2 regions of the Citrobacter enshiensis genome follow, and region 1 is predicted to be linked to the other one. Evidence: predicted binding sites of a transcription regulator. Region 1 holds the regulator's gene; the other holds the start of a gene.
What was found. The regulator LexA, encoded in region 1, represses DNA repair genes until DNA is damaged. The targets are predictions, from matches to a motif close to TNCTGTATGTACATACAGNA.
Positions count from the first base shown of each region.

Region 2: a site for LexA is predicted at 7,628-7,647, ahead of rmuC (DNA recombination protein RmuC). Genes of this name have one in related genera too.

Region 1 is NZ_CP119862.1:4,511,669-4,527,015, forward strand. Features, by position in the region: gene tyrB (aromatic amino acid transaminase) at 1-1,180, opposite strand, end outside; gene P2W74_RS21480 (AAA family ATPase) at 1,256-2,266, opposite strand; gene pnuC (nicotinamide riboside transporter PnuC) at 2,263-2,820, opposite strand; gene alr (alanine racemase) at 2,843-3,922, opposite strand; gene dnaB (replicative DNA helicase) at 4,068-5,483, opposite strand; gene P2W74_RS21500 (quinone oxidoreductase) at 5,565-6,548, shown strand; gene pspG (envelope stress response protein PspG) at 6,723-6,965, opposite strand; gene dusA (tRNA dihydrouridine(20/20a) synthase DusA) at 7,099-8,094, opposite strand; gene P2W74_RS21515 (cupin domain-containing protein) at 8,246-8,734, opposite strand; gene zur (zinc uptake transcriptional repressor Zur) at 8,849-9,364, shown strand; gene P2W74_RS21525 (CsbD family protein) at 9,431-9,640, opposite strand; gene dinF (MATE family efflux transporter DinF) at 9,771-11,096, opposite strand; gene lexA (transcriptional repressor LexA) at 11,164-11,772, opposite strand; gene P2W74_RS21540 (diacylglycerol kinase) at 11,882-12,250, opposite strand; gene plsB (glycerol-3-phosphate 1-O-acyltransferase PlsB) at 12,416-14,836, shown strand; gene ubiA (4-hydroxybenzoate octaprenyltransferase) at 14,932-15,347, opposite strand, start outside.
Region 2 is NZ_CP119862.1:4,792,561-4,807,907, forward strand. Features, by position in the region: gene rfaH (transcription/translation regulatory transformer protein RfaH) at 39-527, shown strand; gene tatD (3'-5' ssDNA/RNA exonuclease TatD) at 524-1,306, opposite strand; gene tatC (Sec-independent protein translocase subunit TatC) at 1,348-2,145, opposite strand; gene tatB (Sec-independent protein translocase protein TatB) at 2,148-2,693, opposite strand; gene tatA (Sec-independent protein translocase subunit TatA) at 2,697-2,951, opposite strand; gene ubiB (ubiquinone biosynthesis regulatory protein kinase UbiB) at 3,030-4,670, opposite strand; gene ubiJ (ubiquinone biosynthesis protein UbiJ) at 4,667-5,272, opposite strand; gene ubiE (bifunctional demethylmenaquinone methyltransferase/2-methoxy-6-polyprenyl-1,4-benzoquinol methylase UbiE) at 5,286-6,041, opposite strand; gene rmuC (DNA recombination protein RmuC) at 6,136-7,563, opposite strand; gene udp (uridine phosphorylase) at 7,724-8,485, opposite strand; gene P2W74_RS22835 (dienelactone hydrolase family protein) at 8,746-9,555, shown strand; gene metE (5-methyltetrahydropteroyltriglutamate--homocysteine S-methyltransferase) at 9,630-11,891, opposite strand; gene metR (HTH-type transcriptional regulator MetR) at 12,141-13,094, shown strand; gene P2W74_RS22850 (carboxylate/amino acid/amine transporter) at 12,982-13,881, opposite strand; gene yigL (sugar/pyridoxal phosphate phosphatase YigL) at 13,962-14,762, opposite strand; gene pldB (lysophospholipase L2) at 14,778-15,347, opposite strand, start outside.

The DNA.
Region 1 (15,347 bases):
CAAACGCCTTCGCGACACGCTGAACGTTATCGGAATTAAGACCGGCAACGCACATGCGTCCGCTGGCGATCAGGTAGACGCCAAACTCATCACGCAGGCGATCCACCTGATGCGCGCTGAGGCCGGTATAGCTGAACATACCGCGCTGTTGCAGCAGATAGTCAAAGTTACGCCCCGGGATTTCGGTACTCAGGACTTTCACCAGCTCCTGGCGCATCGCCAGAATGCGGGTTCGCATCGCTTCCACTTCCGCTAACCAGCTGGCTTTCAGCGCCTCATCACCCAATACGGCAGCAACCACCTGCGCACCAAAATTCGGCGGGCTGGAGTAATTGCGACGTACCGTGGCTTTGAGTTGACCCAGCACGCGAGTGGCAGCGTCAGCATCTTCACACACCACGGAAAGACCGCCGACACGCTCGCCATACAGAGAGAAAATCTTCGAGAAGGAGTTACTGACCAGCGCGGGCAGCCCGGCGCTGGCGATCGCGCGAATAGCGTACGCATCATCGTCCATGCCCGCGCCAAAGCCCTGGTAGGCGATGTCGAGGAACGGGATCAGATCGCGGGCTTTCAGTATCTCAATGACCGCGTCCCACTGCGCGTGCGTTAAATCTGCGCCGGTTGGGTTATGACAGCATGGATGCAGCAATACAATGCTACGCGCCGGTAAGGTATCAAGGGTCGCCAGCAGGTCGTTGAAGCGAACACCGTTGGTCGCCTTGTCATACCAGGGGTAAGTACTTACTTCGAACCCAGCGCCTTCAAAAATCGCAATGTGGTTTTCCCACGTCGGATCGCTGACCCACACGGCGGAGTCCGGAAAATAACGTTTCAGGAAATCAGCGCCCACTTTCAGCGCACCTGACCCTCCCAGCGTCTGAATGGTCGCGACACGCTGCTGCGCAAGCACAGGATGGTCAGCGCCAAACAACAGCGGCGCAATGGTGTGGCGGTAGGTGTTCAGACCTTCCATCGGCAGATACAGCGAAGCGCCATGCGGCTGGGCATTGAGACGGGCTTCCGCTTCGGCTACCGCCTTCAGTTGCGGGATAATCCCTTCCTCGTTGTAGTACAGACCGATGCTGAGGTTCACTTTGTCGCGGCGCGCATCTTCTTTGAAGCGCTCCATGAGCGAAAGAATCGGGTCGCCTGCGTAGGCGTCAACTTTTTGAAACACGTGAAGGTTCTCCAGGTTTACAGGCAGGGGGTGAAGACACAATAGACCGGAAGTGAGAGAAGATCGAGAGGATGTTTAGGCGAACATTGCCAGATGCTGGCGGATCTGTGCGATACGTTCCGACAGCGAGCCGTACACACGTAAAAAGGGGATCCCTCTGCGCGACAACTCAGCTTCATACCACGCCTGCTGCCGTGTCCGAAAATTCACACCCTGGCGAGTGCCATCCTGCACAAACGGAAATTCATCCCCGCAAAGGATCACCAATGAATAAGCCCGTTCCGCCAGGTCGTGCAGTTCCTGTGGCGCAACGCCGAACTGATCAAGCGTATAAAACAGCGTGGTTAACGGCGAGGTATCGCAGACAAGATATCGGTTCGGACGCGCCAGCTCCTCCCGGCGAACCTGTTCACGGGCGATATGCAGTAAGTCCTCATATTCCAGCAACCCGCGCTTTTCTTCCCAATACTCACGACCAAACTCTGCAATAAACTCCGTATTGAGCGCCGCCGCCAGCGCTTTTGAGAGCGTACTTTTGCCCGTAGATTCCCCACCCAGCAGGCAGAGACGAAAAACAAAGCTGCGATAAACATCAGCCGCCAGCAGAGTACGGTAACGGTGGACATCAGAGCGGATCAACGTTCCGGATGGGGCATCAGGCCCCACAGGGCGCTGCAGACGAACATGCGTCACCCGCTGCCCGAAACGCTGACTCAGCACGGCGGCAAACCCATCGCCATACGCTTCTGCGGTAAAGACGGCCTGCGGCTGGCAACACAAAACCTGCTGGCAGAGCGTCGCAACGTAATGGCGATGAACATCAGCCTCAGCATCATTATGTGGAACAGGAGCCAGCCCCTGGCGGGAGACAACCTCCGGCGAGAGCACCAGCGCTTCGCATTGGGGAAAACGCTGATGAAGCCACCATAAACGTTTTTCCGGCTCGCAGCCCGGCATTTCAGGTACCGAGTAGCTGATGATAAAGACCTTGTCACACTGCGCCAGCGCGGCGTTAATGAGCCGCTCATGACCCGAATGTAATGGGGCGAATTTGCCGACCACCAGTCCGCTGGAGAAAGGTTTCACTGTGCCCGGATCGCCTTTCGCCACTGATACAGACCATGCCAGGCATTGAACCAGAACACCAGATATAAGCCTGCAGTCAGGTTAAGCCCACGCGCCGCATACAATGGCACCGCCAGCGTATTGACCGCCAGCCAGACGTACCAGTTTTCTATACGCCGCCCCATCAACATAAATTGCGCCAGAACGCTGAAGGTGAGAATAAGCGAGTCCAGCCAGGGGGCCCACGCATTCGTGAACGTATGCAGCAGAAACCCGTAACCGCCCGCAACCAGAACGGCGCAGGCCAACAGCATTAAAAAGTGTCCCGAGCGGGTACGGCGAATCGGCAGAACATCGCCATGATGACCTTTCAGCCAGTGTATCCAGCCAGTGATACTGGTCGCAATGAAGAAGAGTTGCAGCGTGACGTCGGCGTACAGCTGTACTGACCAAAATACCCAGCCGTACAGCGCGCTGCCAATAATCCCAATCCACCACGTATGCACACTATTTCTGGCCGCCAAACCGACGGAAACAGCGTAAGCCAGGCAAGCGGCGATTTCAGACGGTGACATTGTCCCTCCCTGGAACGGTTCGTTAGTCGACGTACTTCATCGCCACCCTTGAAGTCAGGCGCGTGATAAGTTCGTAAGCACTTACTTTTGTCATTTCAGCGATGCGTTCAACCGGCAGTCCGTCACCCCATAAGATGACCGGATCGCCCGCTTTATCCTGTGCCTCTGGCCCCAGGTCAACGCAGATCATATCCATCGCCACGCGGCCCACAATCGGGACTTCGCGACCGTTTACCAGTACTGGTGTTCCGGAAGGTGCGGCTCGCGGGTAGCCATCGCCGTACCCCATCGCCACCACGCCCAGACGCGTGTCGCGTTCACTTCGCCAGGTTCCGCCGTAACCGACCGGCTCGCCCGCTTTATGCTCGCGTACGGCAATCAGGCTGGAGGTCAGCGACATCACCGGCTGGCAACCAAAATCAGCGCCCGTGGACTGGTTTTCCAGCGGCGAAACGCCATAGAGGATGATCCCCGGACGCGCCCAGTCAAAGTGAGACTGCGGCCACAGCAGAATACCGCCAGAGGCCGCAATGGAACGCTGCCCCGGCTTACCTTCACAGAAGGTGTTAAAAATATCGAGCTGCTGCTCGGTCGCGCCACATTCTGGTTCGTCTGCGCGGGCGAAATGGCTGACGATGTTCACCGGCTGGCGCACGTTTTTACACTGCGTCAGGCGCTGATAAAATGCCTCGGCCTGTTCGGGAAGGACACCCAGACGGTGCATACCGGTATCGAGTTTCATCCACACGGTCACCGGTTCATCCAGCACTGCTGACTCTAATGCGACGAGCTGTTCCTGATTGTGCACGGCGGTATGCAGATGCTGCGCGGAGATGGTCGGCAGATCGGCGGCATCAAAAAAGCCTTCGAGTAACAGGATGGGTTGCGTGATCCCACCTGCACGCAGTCGCAGGGCTTCTTCGAGACGCGCGACGCCAAAGGCGTCAGCGTCGGGGAGCGTCCGCGCGGTCTCTAACAGACCGTGTCCGTAAGCGTTCGCTTTCACGACCGCAACCAGTTTGCTGGCAGGTGCCAGTTCACGCAGTCGTTGCAGGTTGTGTCGCAGAGCGCGGCGGTTAATCACAACAGTTGCCGCTTGCATTTCAAATCCTTATAAAAAGAATCGCCTAAATCGTTCACGTTGCAGGACGGCGACAAGCCCGAGGCTCCCCGGGAACTTAGATAACTCAGTGACCGGGGTGATCGAGCGCAGTCAACGCATCTGCGGCGTGAAGAATGACGGAGATTTATTCGTCGTCGTACTGCGGCCCCGCATAATTATCAAAACGCGACCACTGACCGTTAAATGTCAGACGTACCGTACCAATGGGGCCGTTACGTTGTTTACCAATAATAATTTCTGCGATGCCTTTTAAGTCGCTGTTCTCGTGATAAACCTCGTCACGGTAGATAAACATGATCAAATCCGCATCCTGCTCAATGGAGCCAGATTCACGCAAATCGGAGTTAACCGGGCGTTTATCGGCACGTTGTTCCAGTGAACGGTTAAGCTGTGACAGCGCCACGACCGGAACATGAAGTTCTTTCGCTAACGCTTTGAGCGATCGGGAGATTTCGGCGATCTCCAGCGTACGGTTGTCGGAGAGCGACGGCACGCGCATCAGCTGAAGGTAGTCGATCATGATAAGCCCGATACCGCCGTGTTCGCGGGCGATACGCCGCGCGCGGGAGCGCACTTCCGTCGGCGTCAGGCCAGAGGAGTCATCAATATAAATATTGCGCTTTTCAAGCAAAATCCCCATGGTGCCGGAGATCCGCGCCCAGTCTTCATCGTCCAGTTGCCCGGTACGAATTTTGGTTTGATCCACGCGCGAAAGCGACGCCAGAGAACGCATCATAATCTGCTCTGAGGGCATCTCAAGAGAGAAGATCAGAACCGGCTTATCCTGCAACATCGCGGCATTTTCGACGAGGTTCATCGCAAATGTCGTTTTACCCATCGACGGACGCGCCGCAACGATGATCAGATCCGACGGCTGCAAACCCGCCGTCTTTTTATTGAGATCGTCATACCCGGTATTCACACCGGTGACACCATCGTGCGGCTGCTGGAACAACTGTTCGATACGCGCAACGGTGGCATCCAGCACATCCGCGATGTTTTTCGGGCCTTCGTCTTTATTGGCGCGGCTTTCGGCGATTTTAAAGACGCGTGATTCCGCCAAATCGAGCAGATCTTCACTTGAGCGACCCTGCGGGTCGAAACCCGCATCCGCTATTTCATGGGCGACAGAAATCATGTCGCGAACGACGGCGCGTTCGCGGACAATATCGGCATACGCGCTGATATTCGCCGCACTTGGCGTATTTTTGGATAACTCCGCCAGATACGCAAAACCGCCGACGCTGTCCAGTTGCCCCTGTACTTCCAGCGATTCCGCCAGGGTGATCAGGTCGATAGGCTTGCCCATCTCCTGCAAGCGGTGCATTTCGGTAAAAATGTGACGGTGCGGGCGGGTGTAAAAGTCTTCTGCCACCACGCGCTCAGCCACATCATCCCAGCGTTCGTTATCCAGCATTAAACCGCCCAACACCGACTGCTCCGCTTCAATCGAGTGCGGCGGCACTTTCAGCCCGGTAACCTGCGGATCGCGGTCACGAGCTTCAGTCTGTTGTTTGTTGAAGGGTTTGTTTCCTGCCATAGTGAATGGAGTTACCGAGATAAAGAGTGGGTCGAAAGATTACCATATAAGTAGACCCTAACGATACGTTCTGGAGGAAGCATGGCAACACGAATTGAATTTCACAAGCATGGTGGCCCTGACGTACTAAAGGTGGTGGACTTTATGCCCGCAGACCCGGCGGAGAACGAAATCCAGGTCGAAAATAAAGCCATTGGCATTAACTACATTGATACCTATATTCGCAGTGGCCTGTATCCGCCTCCCTCGTTACCCAGTGGATTAGGCACAGAAGCGGCGGGGATTGTCAGTAAAGTTGGCAGCAACGTCAAACATGTCAAAGCTGGCGACCGCGTCGTTTATGCCCAATCAGCGCTCGGGGCCTACAGTTCTGTGCACAATGTCCCTGCCGATAAAGCCGCCATTTTACCGAACGCTATCTCTTTCGAGCAGGCGGCGGCCTCTTTCCTCAAAGGCTTAACCGTCTATTATCTGCTGCGCAAAACCTATGAAATCAAACCCGATGAGCCTTTTTTATTCCATGCCGCCGCGGGCGGTGTAGGGCTGATTGCCTGTCAGTGGGCGAAAGCGCTGGGCGCTAAACTTATCGGTACGGTTGGCAACGCGCAAAAAGCGCAACGGGCTTTGCAGGCGGGCGCCTGGCAGGTGATCAACTACCGTGAAGAAAATATCGTCGATCGGGTCAAAGAGATCACCGGCGGCAAAAAAGTGCAGGTCGTTTACGACTCAGTTGGCAAAGATACATGGGAAGCTTCGCTGGATTGTCTGCAACGTCGTGGCCTGATGGTCAGTTTTGGCAATGCGTCAGGACCGGTCACCGGCGTCAACTTAGGTATTCTGAACCAAAAAGGCTCGCTGTATACGACCCGCCCTTCTCTGCAAGGGTATATCACCAATCGTGACGAACTCACCGAGGCCAGTAATGAGCTGTTCTCGCTGATTGCCAGCGGCGTTATCAAGGTCGATGTAACAGAAAATCAGAAGTATGCGTTGAAAGATGCACAGCGCGCGCATCAGGCGCTGGAGAGCAGAACGACGCAGGGTTCGAGCCTGCTAATCCCTTAATGGCGTAGAAAGAAATTGGGCTTCCACATGGGAAGCCCTTTCTTTTTTTTGTTCGGCTGTATGTAGGGTACAGCTCGATGAATTCGTTAGACGCGCAATAGTGACAGGTTTGATAATCAATTCCTAATGGGTTCTAAGAGCAAAGTTTCAGGTTGTGACGCATCCCTCACATCTTTAGTAACGCCAACGGTTATTGCGCTGATATTGTGGGATTTTCGGTGCTTTTATCGCCTTAATGGCCCACACCACCGCAATGGCCAGTAACAGCCAGGGCAGCAGTTTAAACATCAGTGCAAACAGCCCCCCCAGAAACATCACCACCGTCGCCACCACCAACGCGGCCAGAACGCCCAACAGGGAAACCCCCGTCGCCATCAACATGATGAAAAATCCAATTACAAACAGTAGTTCCAGCATGATGCTCTCCCCTAATGAAATCTGCACAGACCATTACAAGAAACATGCCAAAAAATAACACATTGATTTTAAAGAAAAACGCCCCGCAACATTGTGCAGGGCGTGGTGAATTTGACCAGGTTTTAGTGAAAAATTAACGCTTATCCGCCACCAACTTCAGCGCGTGCTCCAGCACGTTGATATCGGCACCGGCTTTATGGGCATTTTCACTCAGGTAGCGACGCCACTGACGCGCGCCCGGAATGCCCTGGAACAGACCCAGCATATGGCGGGTGATATGACCCAGATAGGTGCCGTTACTGAGTTCGCGCTCAATATACGGGTACATCGCACGCACCACCGCAACCGGATCGGCATCGCCCATCGTCGCACCGAAAATCTCACGGTCGACAGAGGCCAGAATACCGGGGTTTTGATAGGCTTCGCGCCCGACCATCACGCCGTCCATGTGCTGCAGATGCGCTTTCGCATCAATCAGCGATTTAATGCCGCCGTTGATCGACATCGTCAGATGCGGAAAATCACGCTTCAATTGGTAGACACGCGGGTAATCCAGCGGCGGGATCTCCCGGTTTTCTTTCGGGCTTAACCCGGAGAGCCAGGCTTTGCGTGCGTGGATGATAAACATCTCGCATTCGCCCTTACCGGCAACCGTATTAATGAAATCGCAGAGAAATTCGTAGCTGTCCTGATCGTCAATGCCGATTCGGGTTTTGACCGTCACCGGAATCGACACCACATCACGCATCGCCTTCACGCAATCCGCCACCAGTTGCGCATTGCCCATCAGGCAGGCGCCGAACATGCCGTTTTGTACACGGTCAGAAGGGCAACCCACGTTGAGATTGATCTCATCATAACCGCGCTCTTGTGCCAGCTTTGCACACTGCGCCAGCGCCGCAGGGTCGCTACCGCCCAGTTGCAGCGCGATCGGATGTTCTTCTTCGCTGTACGCCAGGTAGTCGCCCTTGCCATGAATGATCGCGCCAGTCGTGACCATTTCGGTATAGAGCAGCGTCTGGCGGGAGAGCAAGCGCAGGAAATAGCGGCAATGTCTGTCCGTCCAGTCGAGCATCGGCGCGATAGAAAAACGATGGGCAGGAAAAACGGGGGACGAAGTTTCTGACATGGCGATTAATTAAGCATTCTGAAAAAGGGGCGCTACTATAGCATAAAGCAAAACCAGAGAGGCAAGACCACACGCAGATGGCTGCATTGCGTGTGAGCCGGGCCGACGGCGCAGACCGTCCCTGCCCGATGGTCAACGACAAGGAACAGCACTATTTTCGCCCTGGTTTTCCGTCGTGCGAGCCAAAAAACTGCGGCGGATGGTCAACCCAGCGATCTTCTCGTGTGGCGGCATACACCGGATTAAGCGGGTAGTAGATGCGATTGTGTTTTTTATTCGCCTCCCCGACAACAAGCAGGCAAACCTCTGCACTGGTGTTATTGATAAAGGTGTGGCACACCCCTGTTCCCGCCGGAAAACCGACGCTGTCTCCGGGTTCTAATTTCCACAGATAGCCGTTTATCCAGACTTCGGGATAGCCTTCCAGCACATAGATGAACTCTTCTTCGTCGCTTTCCGCATGCGGATATGAGGTACGACGACCCGGCGGGAGGCGTTCATGGTGAATGCCAAGCCGACGCAATCCGAGCGTTCGCGCCAGCGGTGCCCCGATGGAAAATAGCTCATCGCTATCAGGATAGGTAGAGTCATCGGCGCCTTCTGCGTCGCGCCAGTGACGAATGCAATCAGGTCTTTTCATTTTGGTTTTCCAGTGTGCAATGCGTCAGGTATAGCACACCGCGGGGGATCTCGGTGTTTTAAGAAGAACATGATAAAGTAAGGGATTAACGTTTCACGTACTCCGGGGTGCCAAATGGAAAAGATCACAACACAAGACCTATTGGCGCAAGCTGAGAAACTCTGTGCGCAGCGCAATGTGCGACTCACTCCTCAGCGCCTCGAAGTGTTGCGTTTGATGAGCCTGCAACAAGGGGCCATCAGCGCCTATGATCTGTTGGACCTGCTACGTGAAACTGAACCGCAGGCCAAGCCGCCTACGGTGTACCGTGCGCTCGATTTTTTGCTCGAGCAGGGCTTTGTTCACAAGGTCGAATCCACCAATAGCTATGTGCTCTGCCATCTGTTCGATCAGCCGACCCATAGTTCAGCCATGTTCATTTGTGACCGGTGCGGCGTGGTGAAAGAAGAAAGCACCGAGGGCGTGGAAGATATTATGCATACGCTGGCGGCAAAAATGGGCTTTGCCCTGCGTCATAACGTGATTGAAGCGCACGGGTTATGCCCGGCGTGCGTTGAAGTTGAAGCGTGTCGCCATCCTGATGAGTGCCAGCACGATCATTCGATTCTGGTGAAGAAAAAACCGCGTTAAGCAGGTTGGGCGGCAAAACCGCCCAATGGACTGTACATCCTTGTACTTTCGGGTCACCGCGGCTGATTACCAGCGGTATTTATTACGCGTTTCCCAGTCGCTCACTTCCTTTTCCGCCTTGTCTCTGGCGTAACCGTAACGTTCCTGGACCTTACCGACCAACTGGTCGCGCTTACCTTCAATGACCGTCATATCATCATCGGTCAGCTTGCCCCATTGCTCTTTCACTTTCCCTTTGAACTGTTTCCAGTTACCGCTGACTTCGTCTTTATTCATCATCGAGTCCTCATGATTAGTGGTGATTAGCGATATTGCTTCGCCCAAATACACTACGTTTTCTGCTGGACGTGAGATTAATTGTAGTCAGTGATCCCATGTTCATTTTGATATTCGGAACTTTTAACCATCACGCTCGGGCAAACCAGGTTCCATGCCGCCAGTGACGTCGCCAGATCCAGGCCAACGAGAGTCCACGAAGCGCCAGAAAAACGGCTAACGCCAGCCACAGTCCATGATTGCCGAGCCAGGGCAACGCACACAGCGTGAGGGCAAATCCCAGCGCCGCAACGGCCATACTGTTGCGCATTTCCGCCGCACGCGTCGCCCCGATAAACATGCCATCCAGCAAATAACACCAGACACCGATTAACGGCAACACCACCTGCCAGATAAGGTAGCGATCGGCCAAAAGTTGAATTTGCGGCAACGACGTCAGCAGCGCGATGATGTGCTCGCCCGCCAGGGCATAAACGAGGGCAAAGAGCAGCGCCACAATCCCTGACTGCCGACATGCAGCACGCCAGACATCCAGCAACTGGCTGCCGTCACGCGCGCCATACGCCTGCCCGGAATGCGCTTCGACAGCATAAGCAAATCCATCAAGGGCATAGGCGGTAAAGGTCAGCAGGGTCATCAGAACAGCGTTCACCGCAATGATGTCGCTGCCCAGCCGCGCGCCCAGAACCGTGATCGCACCGAAGCACAGTTGCAACAGCAACGAGCGCAGCATGATGTCCCGGTTAAGCGCCAGCAAGCGGCGGAAATTCCCCCGCCAGGCGTGTTTCAGCATCATGGACGACACGCCGCGCAGAGGAAGAACCTTGCGCACCATCATCAGGCCAAGCAGCAACGTGGCATATTCTGCGATCACCGTCGCCAGTGCTGCGCCCTGCACGTTCATATGCAAGCCCATCACCAGCCACAGATCGAGCACAATATTGAGGATGTTGCCGACAACCAGCAGGATCACCGGCGCACGGGCATACTGAACGCCCAACAACCAGCCAAGCAGAACCAGGTTCGCCAGCGATGCCGGGGCGCTCAGCCAGCGGATCTCCAGAAAACGTCGCGCCTGTACCAGCACCGCTTCATTTCCACCGACGATATGCAATGCAAGATCGATTACTGGCGTACGGAACAACGCGATTAAGGCCCCCGCTCCCAGCGCCAGAATCAGTGGCTGCACCAGCGCGCGCGCCAGTGCCTGGGGGTTTTTGGCGCCAAACGCCTGAGCCGTCAGCCCGGTGGTGCTCATGCGTAAGAAGAGCAACAGCATAAAGAGAAAACTGGTTGCCGTTGCGCCCACGGCAACGCCGCCCAGATACACAGGGCTGTCCAGATGCCCAATGACCGCAGTATCCACCAGTCCCAGCAAGGGAACGGTGATATTGGAGAAGATCATCGGTAACGCGAGACGCCAGAGCGCTTTGTCGGAAGAGGTAAAGAAAGGCATGCAGGAAAGCCTGAGCAGGAGTTAAAACAAACAGTGGCGCGAGATGCGCCACTGTATCAAAACAATATTACAACCACTCACCGTTGCGGATGACACCGACCGCCAGCCCTTCAATCGTGAAGTTTTGCTCGCGCAGGTCAACCACGATCGGTTTGAATTCACTGTTCTCTGGCAGAAGCTCGATTTTATTGCCCTGTTTTTTCAGGCGTTTTACGGTGACTTCATCGTCAATACGCGCCACGACCACCTGGCCGTTACGCACGTCCTGGGTTTTGTGTACCGCCAGCAAATCGCCGTCCATAATCCCAATATCTTTCATCGACATACCGCTGACGCGCAGCAGGAAATCGGCATTAGGTTTAAACAGCGACGGGTCGACTTGATAGTGGCCTTCAATATGCTGCTGTGCCAGAAGGGGTTCCCCTGCCGCCACGCGGCCCACTAAAGGCAGCCCCTCTTCTTCTTCCACCAGCAGACGGATACCGCGAGAAGCACCGGAGACAATCTCAAGGACGCCTTTACGTGCCAGCGCTTTCAGGTGTTCTTCAGCCGCATTTGGGGAACGGAACCCCAAACGCTGCGCGATCTCCGCACGCGTCGGTGGCATGCCTGTCTGGCTGATGTGATCCCGAATGAGATCGAACACCTCTTGCTGCCTGGCCGTTAACGCTTTCATTCCGCCCCCTGGGTGTATATACAGTTATGCTGTGAGTATATACAGTTAAAGGCGATTTTGGAACCACAAACAGCACAAAAAACAAGAGATTTATCGGATTATGGAACCCTTATCGAAAATGCGACCACAGCAGGATTCCCCAGGTGATCATCGCGACAAAGATCGACAGCAATACTGCCGCCGACCCCATATCCTTCGCCCGCCCGGAAAGCTCATGGTATTCAGAGCCAATGCGGTCAACCACTGCCTCAATCGCGCTGTTGAGGATTTCCACTATCATCACCAACATGACAGAACCAATCAACAAAACACGCGTGATGGCATCCACATCCAGCCAGCAGGCAATCGCTACCCCCAGCAGTACAGCAACACTTTCCTGACGAAATGCTGCTTCATTAATCCATGCAGCACGAAAACCTTTCCAGGAATAACCAGCAGCTTTAATAATTCGGGTAAGTCCAGTGGTATTATTGGCCATCAAAAGAACCTTTTTGCATTATCAGCGTCAATGACATTATATCGTTAACCCACGAAATTCGGGTTACAGCGGCGCGAAGTATGACGGGATACACCAGAAATTCGCTAGACTTTCTGATATCCTTGCAGCGCATTTGCATTATTAACCAGAGGCTTTACATCGTTTATGTCTGGCTGGCCACGAATTTACTACAAATTACTGAATTTACCATTAAGCGTACTGGTAAAAAGCAAGTCTATTCCAGCGGAACCCGCTCCGGAATTGGGGCTCGATACATCTCGTCCCATTATGTACGTTTTACCGTACAACTCAAAAGCGGACTTGCTGACGCTGCGCGCCCAATGCCTGGCGCACGATCTCCCCGACCCGTTAGAGCCGTTGGAGATCGACGGAACTCTGCTGCCGCGTTATGTGTTTATTCACGGCGGCCCGCGCGTATTCACCTACTACACGCCGAAAGAAGAGTCGATCAAACTCTTTCACAATTACCTCGACCTTCACCGCAGTAATCCAGACCTGGATGTACAGATGGTGCCGGTATCGGTGATGTTCGGCCGCTCTCCGGGGCGTGAAAAGGGTGAGGTAAATCCCCCTCTGCGTATGCTGAACGGCGTACAGAAATTCTTTGCCGTCTCCTGGCTGGGACGCGATAGTTTTGTCCGCTTCTCGCCTTCCGTTTCCTTACGACGGATGGCTGACGAGCACGGAACCGACAAAATTATTGCCCAAAAACTGGCGCGTGTGGCGCGAATGCATTTCGCCCGTCAGCGTCTGGCGGCGGTCGGTCCGCGTCTGCCTGCCCGACAGGATCTGTTTAACAAGTTGCTGGCGTCAAAAGCCATTGCTCGCGCGGTAGAAGACGAAGCGCGCAGCAAAAAAATCTCTCATGAAAAAGCGCAGCAGAACGCTATTGCGCTGATGGAAGAGATTGCCGCCAACTTCTCCTACGAGATGATCCGCCTGACCGACCGCATTCTGGGTTTCACCTGGAACCGACTGTATCAGGGGATCAATGTCCATAACGCAGAGCGTGTACGCCAGTTGGCGCACGATGGGCATGAAATCGTCTATGTGCCCTGCCACCGCAGCCATATGGACTATCTGTTGCTCTCGTACGTACTCTATCATCAGGGGCTGGTGCCGCCGCATATCGCTGCCGGTATCAACCTGAACTTCTGGCCAGCTGGCCCGATTTTCCGCCGCCTGGGCGCGTTCTTTATTCGTCGAACCTTTAAGGGCAACAAACTCTACTCCACCGTCTTCCGCGAATATCTCGGCGAGCTGTTTAGCCGTGGTTACTCCGTTGAATATTTTGTGGAAGGCGGGCGTTCCCGTACCGGCCGTCTGCTGGATCCGAAAACCGGCACCCTGTCGATGACCATTCAGGCGATGCTGCGCGGCGGTACGCGTCCGATCACTCTGGTACCCATTTACATCGGTTACGAGCACGTGATGGAAGTGGGAACCTACGCCAAAGAGTTGCGTGGCGCGACGAAAGAAAAAGAGAGCCTGCCGCAAATGCTGCGTGGCTTGAGCAAGCTGCGTAATCTGGGTCAGGGCTACGTCAACTTTGGCGAACCGATGCCGTTGATGACGTACCTGAATCAGCATGTTCCTGAGTGGCGTGAATCTATCGATCCGATCGAAGCCGTGCGTCCCGCCTGGCTGACGCCAACGGTCAATGGTATCGCTGCTGAGTTGATGGTCCGCATTAACAAAGCGGGCGCGGCAAACGCCATGAACCTGTGTTGCACCGCGTTGCTCGCATCCCGTCAGCGTTCGTTAACGCGTGAGCAACTGACGGAGCAGCTCGAGTGTTATCTGGATCTGATGCGCAATGTCCCGTATTCCACCGACTCTACGGTTCCTTCGGTCAGCGCCAGCGCGCTGATTGACCACGCGCTGCAAATGAACAAGTTCGAGGTCGAGAAAGATACCATCGGCGATATCATCATTCTTCCGCGCGAGCAGGCGGTACTGATGACTTACTATCGCAACAACATTGCGCATATGCTGGTTCTGCCTTCACTGATGGCGGCCATCGTGACACAGCATCGCCGCATCTCCCGCGACGCGCTGCTTGAGCATGTTGAAATTCTCTACCCGATGCTGAAAGCAGAACTGTTCCTGCGCTGGGAGCGGGATGAACTGGCGGGCGTCATCGACGCGCTGGTAAGCGAAATGCAGCGTCAGGGGCTGATTACCGTCCAGAATGACGAGTTGAATATCAACCCCGCGCATTCCCGTACGCTGCAACTGTTAGCAGCGGGCGCGCGTGAAACGCTGCAACGTTATGCCATCACCTTCTGGCTACTGAGTGCAAATCCGTCGATTAACCGCGGCACGCTGGAAAAAGAGAGCCGCACCGTGGCTCAACGTCTTTCTGTGCTGCACGGGATCAACGCGCCGGAGTTCTTCGACAAAGCGGTATTCAGCTCTTTGGTGTTGACCCTGCGTGATGAGAAGTACATCAGCGATACCGGTGATGCGGAGCCTGAAGAGACGATGAAGGTTTATCAGATGTTGGCTAATCTGATCACCTCAGATGTGCGTTTAACCATTGAAAGCGCAACGCAGGACGAGTGATGTTAAAAAGCCGGGTAGCGGCTTCGCCTTACCCGGCCTACGGTTCTGCGCAATAATGTAGGCCCGGTAAGCGCGAGCGCCACCGGGCTTTTTTATCAGAAGTGCCAGTAACTCATCGCCAGCCCCAGAAACAGCACCAGGCCAACATAGTTGTTATTCATGAATGCTTTAAAACAGGCTTCGCGTTCACGGTGCGCAATCAGTTTTTGTTGATAGACAAACAGGGCGCCAGCCACCAGCAGCGACCAGTAATATCCCAGTCCCAGCCCGTTCATCCAGCCAATCAGCGCCATCAAGGCCAACACCCCCACCTGCAGGATGCCAATGATCGCCTTGTCATACTGACCGAACAGGATGGCCGTTGATTTAATGCCGATTTTCAGGTCATCGTCCCGATCCACCATGGCGTATTGCGTATCGTAAGCCACTGCCCAAAGAATGTTGGCGAGGAACATCAACCAGCAACTCAGCGGGACTGACTCACTGACGGCGGCAAACGCCATCGGTATCG
Region 2 (15,347 bases), 280 kb from region 1:
GCTATGCTTGCGCCCGGAACAAGTCAATAAGAGTCATTATGCAATCCTGGTATTTACTGTACTGCAAACGCGGGCAACTTCAGCGTGCCCAGGAACACCTCGAAAGACAGGCGGTGAGTTGCCTGACGCCGATGATCACCCTGGAAAAAATAGTACGCGGTAAACGTACCACGGTCAGTGAGCCTCTTTTCCCTAATTATCTGTTCGTCGAGTTTGATCCGGAAGTGATTCATACCACGACGATCAACGCCACGCGCGGCGTCAGTCATTTCGTACGGTTTGGCGCACAGCCCGCAACAGTCCCCTCCAGCGTGATTCATCAGCTCTCTATCTGCAAACCTCACGATATTGTCGATCCAGAGACGCCTTATCCAGGCGACAGCGTGCTCATCACAGAAGGGGCATTCGAGGGTCTGAGGGCTATCTTTACCGAACCCGATGGCGAAGCACGTTCAATGCTGCTGCTCAACCTGTTGAATAAAGAGGTTAAGCAGAGCGTAAAAAACACCGGATTTCGTAAGATTTAAAACGCGATCCCAAACAGCGCCCTGACGTTATCGTCCGTTATTGCTGCCAGGTGTTGCGGATCGTCCCCACGCCACGTCGCGATGCGCTCAAGAATATGCGGCAACCAGGCGGGTTCATTACGTCTTGATGCAGGTTTGGGGGAGATGTCCCGGGGCAGAAGATACGGCGCATCCGTCTCAATCAGCAGTTTTTCTGCCGGGATAAAGGGTAACAACTCGCGCAGCTCAAGCCCTCTGCGCTCATCGCAAACCCACCCCGTGATGCCGATATAAAGCCCTCTGTCCACACACTCCTGCATCTCCTGGCGAGAGCCAGTAAAACAATGCAGCACAGCGCCAGGAAGTTTATCCAGCCAGGGTTCCAGTAGCGTCAAAAAACGCGCATGCGCATCGCGGCAGTGCATGAAAACAGGCATCTGTAATTCTGCGGCAATATGTAACTGCGCCAGAAAAGCCCGCTCCTGCTCTTGCGGCGTGGAGAAATTGCGATTGAAATCCAGACCGCATTCGCCAATTGCCACAACTTCTGGCAGACCTGCCAGCGCGACTATCGCCTCTTCGGTTGATGCTTGCCAGTGGCTACTATCATGCGGATGAACGCCAGCCGTCGACCAGCAACGCGTATATTGCCGCGCCAGCGCTTGCGCCTGCTGGCTTTCATGCAGGTTGGTTCCTGTCAGAAGCATGCCATCCACACCCGCAGCAACGCTACGCGACATGACCTCGTCGCGATCTTTCACAAACTGCGAGCTGGTTAAATTTACCCCGATGTCAAACATGCTGTCTCCAATACGACAACCGCCCTGACGGGCGGTTGTGTTTATTCTTCGGGTTTCTCTGCTTTCTCAGCGTTTTCAGCTTTCTCGTTCTCAGCCTCGTTATCTTCATCTCGCGTTTGTCGTTTACCCACATAGAAACGAGAGAAGAAGACGCCAACTTCAAACAAGCAATACATCGGTATCGCTAACAGTGTTTGCGAGAAGACATCAGGCGGGGTCAGCAACATCCCCACAACGAACGCGCCGACCAAAACATAAGGGCGCTTCTTGCGTAAATCGTCGGGGGTCGTTACACCCATCCAGCAAAGCAGCACAATGGCGACCGGAACCTCAAAGGAGATGCCGAATGCCATAAACAGCGCCATCACAAAGCTGAGATAACTGGCGATATCAGTAGAAACCTGTACGCCTTGCGGTGCTGTGTTAGCCAGAAAACCAAATGCCAGCGGGAAGACCACAAAGTAGGCGAACGCCATACCGATGTAGAACAGCAGTGAGCTGGATACCAGCAACGGCATAACAAGACGACGTTCGTGCTTATACAGTGCAGGAGCAATAAACGCCCACACCTGGTACAGGATCACCGGCGCTGACAAAATCAACGACACCATGAAGGTGAGTTTGATCGGGGTGAAAAACGGCGAGGCCACATCTGTGGCGATCATCGTCGCCCCCTGAGGCAACTGTTTGATCAGCGGCGCAGCAACCAGATGATAAATATCGTTGGCAAAGTAAACCAACGACAGAAAAATCACGATAACCGCAATAATGCAGTTCAGAAGGCGCTTACGCAGCTCAATCAGATGCGTAATAAGGGGTTGAGTATCATCTACAGCCATGTTTACGGTTTATCACTCGGCGAAGGGGAGGATTCGAGAACAGGCGCGGCGGATTTCTTTTCTGCGTCCATCACGTTTGCGGAAACGGTCTCCGTCGGCGCAGGCGTTGCAGCAGCCGTCTCCGGTTTCTGTTCCGGTGAACTGGCCTGTGTTTCAGCGGTGGCAGGGGTGACGCCCTCGTGCTGCGCTTCGTTCCCTTTCACCACCGGATTATGGATGGTGTGCACTTCGTCACTCGACTTTTCAGGATCGTTAGCACTGTAGGAACGTTTCATTGACTCCGCAGCCTGACGAAGTTCATCCATTGATGCCTTCAGTTCAGGGGTCAGGGTATCCAGGCTCGCCTTTTCAACCTTCTTCAGGCTGTCCTGAAACTCCTGGAGCTTAAGCTCCTGGGTCAGTTCGTTCTGAACTGTGGTTGCAAGGGATCGCAATGCGCGAACCCAGCCCGCTACCGTTTTTACCGCAATAGGTAATCGTTGAGGCCCCAGAACGATGAGGCCAATGACAAACACCAATAGCAGTTCGCTAAAACCGATATCAAACACGAATTATACCTGCTCTTTATCGTGGCTCTTGGCGTCTTCTTTTTTAGGCTCGCTTTGCTGATCAGCGATAGATTTAGCAGTAAAATCAGCATCCTGACTGGTTTTATCCTGCTTCGTATCATCATCGCCCATGGCTTTTTTGAAACCCTTAATTGACGCGCCGAGATCGGAACCGATGGAGCCGAGCTTTTTGGTGCCAAATAGCAGTACAACGATGACGGCAATGATCAACAACTGCCAAATACTGATACCACCCATACATGTTCCTCTGTGATAGATGATGAATTATTAAGGTCGTATTATACGTTACACGACCTACCTTGAGCGATGAAAAAATCAGCGCGTTTTACGCCAACCGATAATCCAGGCAACCAGACCACCCGCCATTAACCAGCCTGGCATCAAACCCCATTCGGGACGGTTGATGAGCAGGAATGTCCCACTTAACAATAAGGTGGCACCAATCCCCAGTAAATAACGTGATTGTCCCTGGCGTACATGATTCGCCTGAAGCTCGCGCGCAATCTTATCAACACTGTGCTGTAAATATTTGCCCTGGCGCAAACTGTCATACACCAATTCAGGTAATTCTGGCATTTTTTCGACCCAGAACGGGGCTTTTTCCTTAAATGCTCTCACCAGAGCAGGAATTCCGACCTGATCTTTAATCCAGGATTCGAGGAATGGCTTGGCGGTTTTCCACAGATCAAGTTGCGGATAAAGCTGCCGTCCAACACCTTCAACATACAGCAAGGTCTTCTGCAGCAATACCAACTGCGGCTGAACTTCCATATTAAATCGGCGTGCTGTATTAAACAGATTCAACAACACATGGCCAAAGGAGATTTCCGCCAGCGGCTTTTCAAAGATCGGCTCACATACCGTACGAATGGCAAACTCAAACTCTTCGATATTGGTGTCTGGTGGAACCCAACCGGAGTCCACATGCAGTTCCGCGACTTTACGGTAATCACGATTAAAGAACGCGATGAAGTTCTCCGCCAGGTAGCGCTTATCTTCTTTATTTAGCGAGCCGACGATCCCACAATCAATGCCAATGTATTTGGGATTTTCAGGATGCTCATAGCTAACAAAAATATTCCCCGGGTGCATGTCCGCATGGAAAAAACTGTCGCGAAAGACCTGGGTAAAAAAGACCTGCACCCCACGTTCAGCCAGAAGCTTCATGTTGGTACCGTTCTTCTCCAGCGTCACCACATCCGAGACAGGAATGCCGTAAATCCGCTCCATAACCATCATATTTTGGCTACAGTAATCGGAATAGACTTCCGGGATGTAGAGCATCGGACTGCCTTCAAAATTACGACGCAGTTGAATGGCGTTGGCAGATTCACGCAGCAGATTAAGTTCATCAATCAGCGTTTTTTCATACTCTCTTACCACTTCGGTCGGACGCAGACGGCGGCCATCCGGCAATAAGCGTGGTACCCAGCGAGCAAGTCGGTAGATCAACTTCATGTCCGCTTTGATAACCGGCAGAATGTCCGGGCGGATCACTTTAATCACCACCTCTTTGCCATTCGATTTCAGGCGCGCGGTATGCACCTGAGCAACCGACGCAGAGGCCAATGGCTGTATTTCAAAATCATCAAACCAGGCATCGACAGGTAATCCTCCCATCGCTTCCTCAATTTGTGCTTTTGCGAGATTTCCATCAAACGGGGCAACCCGGTCCTGCAGTAACGCAAGCTGATCGGCGATATGAGGAGGGAAAAGATCACGGCGAGTGGAGAGCATTTGACCAAACTTGATCCACACCGGCCCTAACTCCTGCAAAGCGAGTCTTAGTCGCTCTCCCAGCGGTTTGTCTTCGTGCTTATTCGGCATCCAGAACAATGTGTAACGCCATAGCCGAAGCGGCAGCGTAATACGCATTTTGGGGATGAGTTCATCAAGGCCGTAACTTAAAAAGGTGCGAACGATGAAATAAAGGCGCCGTACTTCACCTGGCGTCATTTGGCCTCCAGTTTTTCCAGCCGTTTAGCCAGCGCGTCGACTGCACGCTCCACGGCGGCAGTTTCTTCTGCAAACCAGGCAACTTCGAGCGCTCCGGGTGCCATTCGCCACTCTTCAGTGATCGCTTCAGCGATATAGCGTTGCTGGCGTTGAACCCCGTGACACAGAAATTTCGCCCCACCGCGCAACGCTTTACTGATCCCTTCCGCAGCGATGTCGCCGGTGTAGGGAGCCAGCAGTTCCGCAGGGTCTAACTCAGCCAGATCGGCCAGCGCAACAAAATTCTGCACCACCTGAATATCGCCCTGCACTTCAAGTTCACCACTGCGAATAAGCGCAGTGAGCTGCTGCCGGTCGCGTAATTTTGGCAATACGCTGGCATGCGTTATCACCGTACAGTCGGCCTCACCTTCCCATGCCCCCAGTACATCGACCTGGCGTTCACTGAACACCAATACTAATGGCGTCGAAAATCCTTTCAGCTCTACACGCAGTACCTTGCTTTGCAAGCGCGCTCGCGCCGACTTTAATGCAGTCGAACGGTACAGAAAGGTGTTGAGCAAACTTTCGATTCCTGCGGTCACTAAGGGTTTAAAAGGCATCCCCGATCTCCTGTCAGAACTTGTAACCACGATGCAGAGCAACAACACCGGCCGTCAGGTTGTAATAGTCGACGCTTTCAAATCCGGCGTCCTGCATCATCACTTTTAGAGTGTCCTGATCGGGATGCATACGGATGGACTCAGCAAGATAACGGTAACTTTCCGCATCACTTGCGACCATCGAACCAATTCGCGGCAGGATGTGGAATGAATACGCATCATACGCTTTGCTCAGCGGTTCAATGATGGGTTTGGAGAACTCCAGCACCAACAGACGACCACCTGGCTTCAATACGCGATACATCGAACGCAATGCTTTATCTTTATCCGTTACGTTACGTAGCCCGAACGAAATGGTAATGCAGTCAAAGGTGTTGTCTGGGAATGGCAATGCTTCCGCATTCGCCTGAACGTACTCAACGTTGCCAATGACGCCGATATTACGCAGCTTCTCACGCCCCATTTTGAGCATTGAGTCGTTAATATCCGCCAGAATGACTTTACCTGTCTCACCCACCATACGTGAAAACTTCGCGGTCAGGTCGCCCGTACCGCCCGCCAGATCCAGAACGGTCTGCCCACGTCGAACGCCGCTACAATCAATGGTGAAGCGCTTCCACAAACGATGAATGCCAAATGACATTAAGTCATTCATGACGTCGTATTTTGACGCCACAGAATGAAAAACGTGGGCCACCATGTCAGCTTTCTGCTCTTTAGCGACGGTCTGAAAGCCAAAGTGCGTCGTTTCTTGTGAATCTTCCACCATCTCAGTGCCTGCTCATCAATAAAATGTTCGAGAAGTGTAACAGATTGGGGCAATTTGCCCTACCCTTCTACTGGGTTCAACTACCCCGAATGGGCTAGCGTGATTGCTGCTTTGCACCCTCATCATCAGGGTAAGCTGCGTCCTTTGTCTGCTCTGGAACAGAGCGTAAACGGTACTCTTCATCCTGCGTCGTGGCTTGCTCAACCAAATCCGGATTGATTTCGCGTTTAATTTCCACCCCCAACCCGCGAAAAGCCTCCGCCTGAGCCAGGACGTTTCCACGGCCCGAGGAGAGTTTTTTCATCGCCTGCCGATAGTTGTCCTGCGCCTTATCCAGGCTCTGACCAATAGACGACATATCATCGACAAACAGCCGCATTTTGTCATAGAGCTTGCTGGCCCGATCGGCAATTTGCTGGGCATTACGGCTTTGATGTTCATAGCGCCACAAGTTGGCGATTGTGCGTAGCGCCACCAACAGGGTCGTTGGGCTCACCAGCATAATATTATTTTTAAGCGCTTCGGTAATCAGTTCGGGCTGTTTGTCCAACGCCAGCAGAAAAGCAGGTTCGACAGGGATAAACATCAGGACATAGTCCAGCGTACGCAGCCCTGGCAACTGTTGATAATCTTTACGCCCCAGCAAACGGATATGGTTGCGTACCGAAGCAATGTGTTCCTGCATCGCGCTTTCGCGGGTGTAATCATCTTGTGCGTTGAAATAGCGCTCGTATGCAACCAGCGTCATTTTGGCGTCAATCACGACGTCCTTGCCCTGCGGTAAACGCACAATCACATCCGGTTGCATCCGGGAGCGGGCATCGTTTTCAATACTCACCTGCGTTTCGTATTCATAACCTTCACGCAAGCCCGATGCCTCCAGCACGCGCGTCAACACCACTTCTCCCCAGTTACCCTGGGTTTTGTTGTCACCTTTGAGCGCACGCGTCAGGTTGACCGCTTCCTGAGCCATCTGTGCATTCAACTGTTGGAGATTGCGAATTTCGTGCGCCAGAGTGTGACGTTCACGCGCTTCCTGACCAAAGCTGTCCTGCACCTGACGCCGGAAACCATCCAACTGTTCACGCAGTGGCGTAAGCAGGCCATTAAGGCTCTGGCGATTTTGCTCATCGACCCGGCGGTTACTTTGCTCAAATATCCGGTTTGCCAGGTTTTCAAACTGCTCGCTCAGACGCTGTTCGCTATTGATCATCTGGCGGATTTTGTCTTCTGCATGCTGCTGTGTTGCTTCCATACGGGTGGTGACTTCACGCAGGTCAGCTTCCAGGGAGGTATTAATACTACGCAGACTGCGTAACTCATTGTTGAGCAATTCGCATTCATCGCGCCAGTGATCGCTCTGAGCAAGCTGCTGTTTTGTCGCGCTTAAATCCGCGACCAGCTCTTCACGCTCGGCAAATTGTTCGGCTTTCTGTTGCGCATGCTGGTAGCTGGCCATCAACCAGCCAATCGCAATGCCCACCAATGCGATAACCGCATAAACAATGATTGAGATATCCACAACGCCTCCTGCATAAACGACGTAAGCCTGATGGAACAGACTTTACCCGCACAAAATAGAATTGTGCTGTATAAACGTCCAGTTTAAAAGGAATTTCCTGCGAGGGGCTACGCAAAATAAAAAGGCCGAACGCATCGGCCTTTGACAAGAGAAGAGAGAATTACAGCAGACGACGCGCCGCTTCCACCACAATTTTCACTGCGTGGCTTTCTGTTTGCTTCATCGTTTCTGCATTGGGAATCTCTTGCTGGGTGCGGTTGACGATAACGCCCGCCACCATACCAGCACGCAGACCCTGGCTTGCACACATGGTTAGCAGCGTTGCGGATTCCATTTCATAGTTCATGACACCCATTGACTGCCACTCTTCCATGGAGCCTTTGAAGTTGCGGACTACACGACCAGAGAAGGTATCGTAACGTTCCTGGCCTGGATAGAAGGTGTCAGAAGACGCCGTAACACCAATGTGTGTCGTCGCGCCAATGGATTTCGCCGCTTCAACCAGCGCGGTGGTACAGGCAAAGTCTGCCACGGCCGGGAACTCCATCGGCGCGAAATGCAGGCTTGCACCGTCCAGACGAACAGAGGCGGTGGTGACCAGTACGTCGCCAACGTTAATGTGCGGTTGAATCGCGCCGGTAGTGCCAATGCGCAGGAAAGTACGAATGCCCAACTGTGCCAGCTCTTCCACAGCGATAGAGGTAGACGGGCCGCCAATACCGGTAGAGCAAACAATCACTGCTTTGCCATCCAGTTCAGCACGCCACGTAGTGAACTCGCGATGGGATGCCAGCTTAACCGGCTTATCCATCAGCGCAGCGATCTTTTCCACACGCTCCGGATCGCCAGGGACGATGGCAAGCGTAGCCCCTTGTAAATCGTTTTTAGTGAGGCCGAGATGAAAAACATCAGACTTGGACATATACAACTCCTCTGTGAATTGGTTTTGTCAGAAGCAGCAAAAAGACACTCTACCGAAGGACTCAAAACATTTTCGTGACACCCATCACCATGATGTAAATAAATTGCATTGGATTTCCATAAAATAGCGATCCACATCACACAAACCTATCGATATCACTCACCGTTGCACAAAAGATAGACCGTTTCAGGCAATGTGATTTGTTGCATGCTGTCTATATTTAACATTGCGCTAATTTTCTTAAGGGTACGGAGAATACCATGACGAAGACACAACAACCGGGTTTTGCACCTGCAGCTTCACCTCTTGCCTCTACCATTGTTCATACGACGGATGACGCCATCATCGCTGGACTGACGTCGATTCCCTCTCAGGGCGATGATATGCCGGCATATCACGCTCGCCCTAGAAACAGTGACGGCGCACTGCCAATTGTCATCGTGGTGCAAGAAATTTTTGGCGTGCATGAACATATTCGCGACGTTTGCCGCCGCCTGGCACTGGAAGGGTTTCTGGCTATCGCACCAGAGCTCTATTTCCGTGAAGGCGATCCTAACGATTTTGCCGATATACCCACGTTACTGAGTGGTCTGGTGGCCAAAGTTCCTGATTCGCAAGTGCTGGCGGACCTGGACCATGTCGCCAGTTGGGCTTCCCGCAACGGCGGTGATGTCCATCGCCTGATGATTACCGGTTTCTGTTGGGGTGGACGTATTACCTGGCTGTATGCTGCGCATAATCCACAGTTAAAGGCTGCCGTGGCGTGGTACGGCAAACTGGTGGGCGACAAAACGCTGAACTCCCCGAAACAGCCCGTGGATATCACAACGGATCTGAATGCCCCGGTCTTGGGACTGTACGGCGGGCAAGACACCAGCATTCCTGTTGATTCCGTGGAAACCATGCGTCATGCGCTCCGTGCCGCCAACGCCAAAACGGAGATTGTCGTCTACCCGGATGCGGGACATGCGTTTAATGCGGATTACCGCCCGAGCTATCACGAAGAGTCAGCGAAAGATGGCTGGCAGAGAATGCTGGCGTGGTTTGCGCAGTATGGAAGTAAAAAGTAACTCCTGGTCGGGTGAGGCGAAGCCACCACCCGACAAAATGCCCGGTGGCGCTTTCGCTTACCGGGCCTGGAGTACTACCCCTGACGCAAATTCTGCGCCGCCTGCACCATGTTCGCCAGCGCCGCGCGGGTTTCCGGCCAGCCGCGGGTTTTGAGGCCGCAGTCCGGGTTCACCCACAGACGCTCCGCCGGGATACGCTGCTCGGCTTTCTTCAGCAGTGCTTCGATCCACTCCACGCTCGGCACGTTCGGCGAGTGAATGTCATACACGCCCGGCCCGATTTCGTTCGGGTAATCAAACTCTTCGAAGGACTCCAGCAACTCCATGTCGGAACGCGAGGTTTCAATGGTGATAACGTCAGCGTCCAGCGCCGCAATCGAATCCATGATGTCGTTAAACTCGCAGTAACACATGTGAGTGTGGATCTGGGTGTCATCCTTCGCCACAGCGGCGTTGATGCGGAAGGCTTCCACGCCCCACGCCAGATACGCCACCCAGTCGCTGCGACGCAGCGGTAAACCTTCGCGCAGCGCCGGTTCGTCGATCTGGATGATGCCAATCCCTGCGGCTTCCAGATCTGCCACTTCGTCACGCAGCGCCAGGGCAATCTGTTTGGCGATGGTTTCGCGGGTTACGTCTTCGCGCGGGAAGGACCAGCACAGAATGGTCACCGGACCGGTCAGCATGCCTTTCACCGGTTTGTCGGTCAGGGACTGGGCGTACTTCGCCCACTCGACGGTAATCGCTTCCGGGCGGCTGACGTCGCCGATCACCACCGGCGGCTTCACGCATCGGGAACCGTAGCTCTGTACCCAACCGTTCTGGGTAAAGACGAACCCGTCGAGGTGCTCGCCAAAGTATTCCACCATGTCGTTACGCTCGGCTTCGCCGTGCACCAGCACGTCGAGGCCTAAGCGTTCCTGCTCAACAATCGCCTGTTTGATGTGCTCTGCGATGCCGGTACGATAGTTGTTGGCGTCGAGATTGCCTTTTTTGAAGTCCAGGCGCAGGCCACGAATTTCCGTGGTTTGCGGGAATGAACCGATGGTCGTGGTCGGCCATGCGGGCAGTTTAAAGCGTGCACGTTGGGCTTCGGCACGTACTTCATAGGCATTCGCGCGCTGGCTGTCCTGGGCGGTGATCGCCGCCAGACGTTTTTCCACTGCCGCATTATGTACACGGGTTGAGTGGCGACGCGCCTGAATCGGGGCGCTCCATTCCGCCAGTTTCGCGGTATCGCCGCTGTTCAGCGCATCGCGCAGCAGCGCCAGCTCGCCACATTTTTGCAGGGCGAAGGCAAACCAGCTTTTCACTTCCGCATCCAGACGCGTTTCCACGCTGAGATCGATCGGGCTGTGCAGCAGGGAGCAGGAAGAGGCGACCCACAGGGAACGTTTGCCAACGATATCTTTAATTTGTGCGTACTTCTCGGTGAGATCGGCACGCCAGACGTTACGACCGTTCACCAGCCCGGCGGAAAGCAGCCATTCAGACGGCAGGCGTTTATGCAGCTCTGTGACGTCATCTTTCCCATGAACCAGGTCAACGTGCAGACCCTGCACCGGCAGCGCGGTGATGGTGTCGAGGTTCGGCGTCACGCCTTCAAAATAGGTGGTCAGCAGCAGTTTCACCTGACCCGTGAGCGCGTCATACGCAGGTTTGAACGCGTTCAGCCATTCCTGCGGCAGTTCCAGCACCAGCGCCGGTTCGTCGATCTGCACCCACTCAACGCCGCGTTTTGCCAGCTCGGCCAGCACCTGCTGGTACACCGGCAGGATGTCTTTCAGCAGGCTCAGGCGGTCAAACTGCTCGCCTTTCACTTTACCCAACCACAGGTAGGTGACTGGCCCCAGCAGCACAGGTTTAATTTTGTGGCCCAGCGCCAGCGCTTCGTCCACTTCATCCAGCAACTGGGTCCAGGTCAGTTTGAACTGCTGGCCTTTCACGAACTCCGGCACCATGTAGTGGTAGTTGGTGTTAAACCATTTGGTCATTTCCGCCGCCGCCGCCGGTTTGCCAGTTGGCGCACGACCGCGGCCAATGCGGAACAGGGTGTCGATATCCACCGATCCATCGTTGTTCTGATGACGAGCCGGAACATTACCCAGCAGCAGGCTGGTGGTCAGAACATGGTCGTACCAGGCGAAATCGCCTACCGGCAGCAGGTCGATACCGGCTTGCTTCTGCTGATCCCAGTGGCGAGCGCGCAGTTCGCGTCCAACCGCCAGCAGTTCTTCACGAGATGTCGTGCCCGCCCAGTAGCTTTCTTGTGCTTTTTTCAGCTCGCGACGCAGGCCAACGCGAGGGAAACCGAGGGTGTGATTTAATATTGTCATTTTTCTTCCTCTCATTATTTTATTGAATCTGAAAGCAAAACTCTAAATAGTTCGGCTGGCAGGAAGGCAGTGACACAGCGCATCCCCTGGAGCTTACTGAAGTAAGTGACTGGGGTAAGCGAGGAAGCCAACGCACCTGCAAGTCGAAATATGACGAGTTTTGGACGTCCAGATGTTTACACATCCATAATGTAAAGGTACTGTGTATTCCTCAAGCGCAATTTGTTCATGCCGAAGTGAAGGACTTTCATGATCGAAATTAAACACCTGAAAACGCTACAGGCGTTGCGGAATAGTGGTTCGCTGGCAGCAGCCGCGGCAACGTTGCATCAGACCCAATCCGCCCTGTCTCACCAGTTCAGCGATCTGGAGCAGCGCCTCGGTTTCCGGCTCTTTGTGCGTAAAAGCCAGCCGCTGCGTTTTACGCCACAGGGAGAGATTCTCCTGCAGTTGGCAAACCAGGTGCTACCGCAGATTAGCCGGGCGCTTCAGGCATGCAACGAACCGCAACAGACCCGGCTACGTATTGCGATTGAATGTCATAGCTGTATTCAGTGGCTGACCCCGGCGCTGGAAAATTTCCACGCGAAATGGCCGCAGGTGGAGATGGATTTCAAATCCGGCGTGACGTTTGACCCACAACCCGCGCTGCAGCAAGACGAGCTGGATCTGGTGATGACCTCCGATATCCTGCCGCGCAGCGGACTGCACTATTCGCCCATGTTTGATTTTGAAGTGCGTCTGGTACTGGCTCCGGATCATCCGCTGGCCAGCAAAACGCTGATCACGCCGGAAGATCTCGCCAGCGAAACGCTGCTGATCTATCCGGTGCAGCGCAGCCGCCTCGACGTGTGGCGCCACTTCCTGCAGCCTGCGGGCGTCAGCCCGTCGTTGAAAAGCGTCGATAATACGTTGCTGTTGATTCAGATGGTGGCCGCCAGAATGGGTATTGCAGCCCTGCCGCACTGGGTGGTGGAGAGTTTTGAACGCCAGGGCCTGGTGGTGACCAAAACCCTGGGTGATGGATTGTGGAGCCGCCTCTACGCCGCCGTCCGCGATGGCGAACAACGGCAGGCGGTCACGGAAGCCTTTATTCGTTCAGCGCGGAACCACGCTTGCGATCATCTGCCGTTCGTACGGAGCGCGGAGCGACCCAATAGCGATGTACCCACAGTGAGGCCAGTATCACCGTCGCCCCAATGATAAAGCTTGGCCAGTGGGGCTGTTCTTGCCAGATAGCAAGGTTGACCAGCAGTCCTGCGGGCACATGCACGTTATTCATGATGCCCAGCGTGCCTGCATCCACCTGTGTCGCCCCGTAGTTCCACATAAAGTAACCCAGTCCGGAAGCCACCACGCCCAACCAAACCAGGATGCCCCATTGTAATGGGGTTGTCGGGAGTTTGTTGGGATTTCCCAACATGAACCAGGCGGCGACAGCCACCAGAAATGCCCCCATGTAGAACCAGGCAAACGCGTTGTGCTGCGGCATCGGGTGGATCTCCATCAACCGCTTGTAGCCCACCATTCCAATGGCAAAACTGATATTCGCCAGCTGTACCAGCAATAAACCGGTCCAGAAGTGGTCGCTGACTTTGTCATAGCGAATGATCGCGGCTCCAACCACCGCCAACAGCGCGCTCAACACATAGCCCCAGCGCAGTCTGCGCTTACTCAACAGATCGTAGATCAGCGTGATATAAAGCGGTGTAAGGACGGTAAACAGTAAAAATTCAGAGACGGTCAGGTACAGGTAAGCGCGGAAACTGAGCAGGTACATGATGCCTAGCTGCATCGCGCCGACCAGCATGTAGAGCACAATGGTCCGCGGCGACTGCCCGCGCGTGCGCAGAAACGGCAGGAATACCAGCGCCGCCAGCCCCACACGCATCAACACGGAAAAATAGCTGTCGACATGCCCGGCAAGATACTCGCCAATTAAGCTAAAAGAAAAGGCCCACAGGATCGTGGTAATGATGAGTAGCGCCACAATGGATGTCTCTTTGAACAAGGAGCATCCATTGTAGCGGAGAGTTCAGTTGACAACTGGTCAACGAAAGAACAGTTACATCAGGATAAAAACAGCTCACGCAGGTAATGCGGCACAGCGTCGTCAGCGTTGGTGCCGATCACGTCCAGTCCCGGATGCAGGTCTTTCAGGCGCTGGTGCGCATTGCCCATAATGCAGCCTTTACCCGCCATGGAGAGCATCTCGGCGTCGTTCATGCCATCGCCAAAGGCAATGCAATCCTTCAGGCTGTAGCCCATTGCTTTAGCGACGGCCTCCAGCGCATGCCCCTTCGAAACGCCCCCGGCCATCACTTCCAGGCACGTCAGCGTAGAGAAACTCACATTGACACGATCGCCCCAACGCGCATTTATCGCCTGTTCAAGCGGCAGCAGTATTTCATGAGAATTGCTGGTGAAGAACACTTTGCTGATGCCTTCCGGCTCCAGTAAGCCGGGTTCAAACAGCGAGTAATTGAAAACCGCCTCTTTGAAAAAACGCATCTCATCCGGACGATGACGATTCATAAACCATTCGTCGTTGCGATAAACGTTGGTGATGATATCGGGGTTCGTGTTCACCACGCCAAACAGATCGCTGGCAATGTCGCGATCCAGATTATGCGTAAACACCAGATTTCCTTCGGGATCGTGCACACGCGCCCCGTTGGAGGTGATCATGTAAGACTGAATCCCGAGGTTATCGCGGATTTGCCCTACGTCGACATGGTGACGCCCGGTCGCAAAAACAAAATTGACGCCACGGGCAGTCAACAGTTTCAGTGTCTCTTTAGCGTAAGGGGATAACGTGTGGTCGGGAGAGAGTAGCGTACCATCTAAATCAGACGCAACAACCTGATACATAAGAAAATTAAACCTCTATGCAAAGCGATTTTCGCTGGATGAATTATGCCTGTTGAAAAATTCAACAATAGCGTTGAGCGCGACTGAGCGCATTGCGTCCTTTTCAAAAAGGATCTCATGGTACGCGCCTTTGATGACAAGCGGCTGACCTCCTTCTACAGGATGGCCTGCTGCGGCGCGGATTTCACAAAAACGGTCATGCATGCGGTTATCCACCACACGCTCTTCTTCTGCCTGGATGAGCAGCGTAGGCGTCGCATCATCGCCCGCCCCTGCCAACACCTGTTCGCCAGCCTGAATACCTTCACGTACCCAGTGATATGTAGGCCCACCAACCCGCAGTTGCGGTTCGTCGGCATAAAAACGTAAGTTGCGACGGTAGCGTTGTCGGCTGTGGGTTAGCGCATTCATGCTAAACGGCAGCGCCCGCCAGCGACCCGTGCCAATCGCGTACCCTTCACGGATACGTTGATGCCCTTCCGCCCAGTCGAGAATATGGCGCACCATAAACGAGGGCAGACGCATCACAATACCAAACATCGGCGCACAAAGCGCGATGGCATCGCAATGCGCGGGGTGACGTTG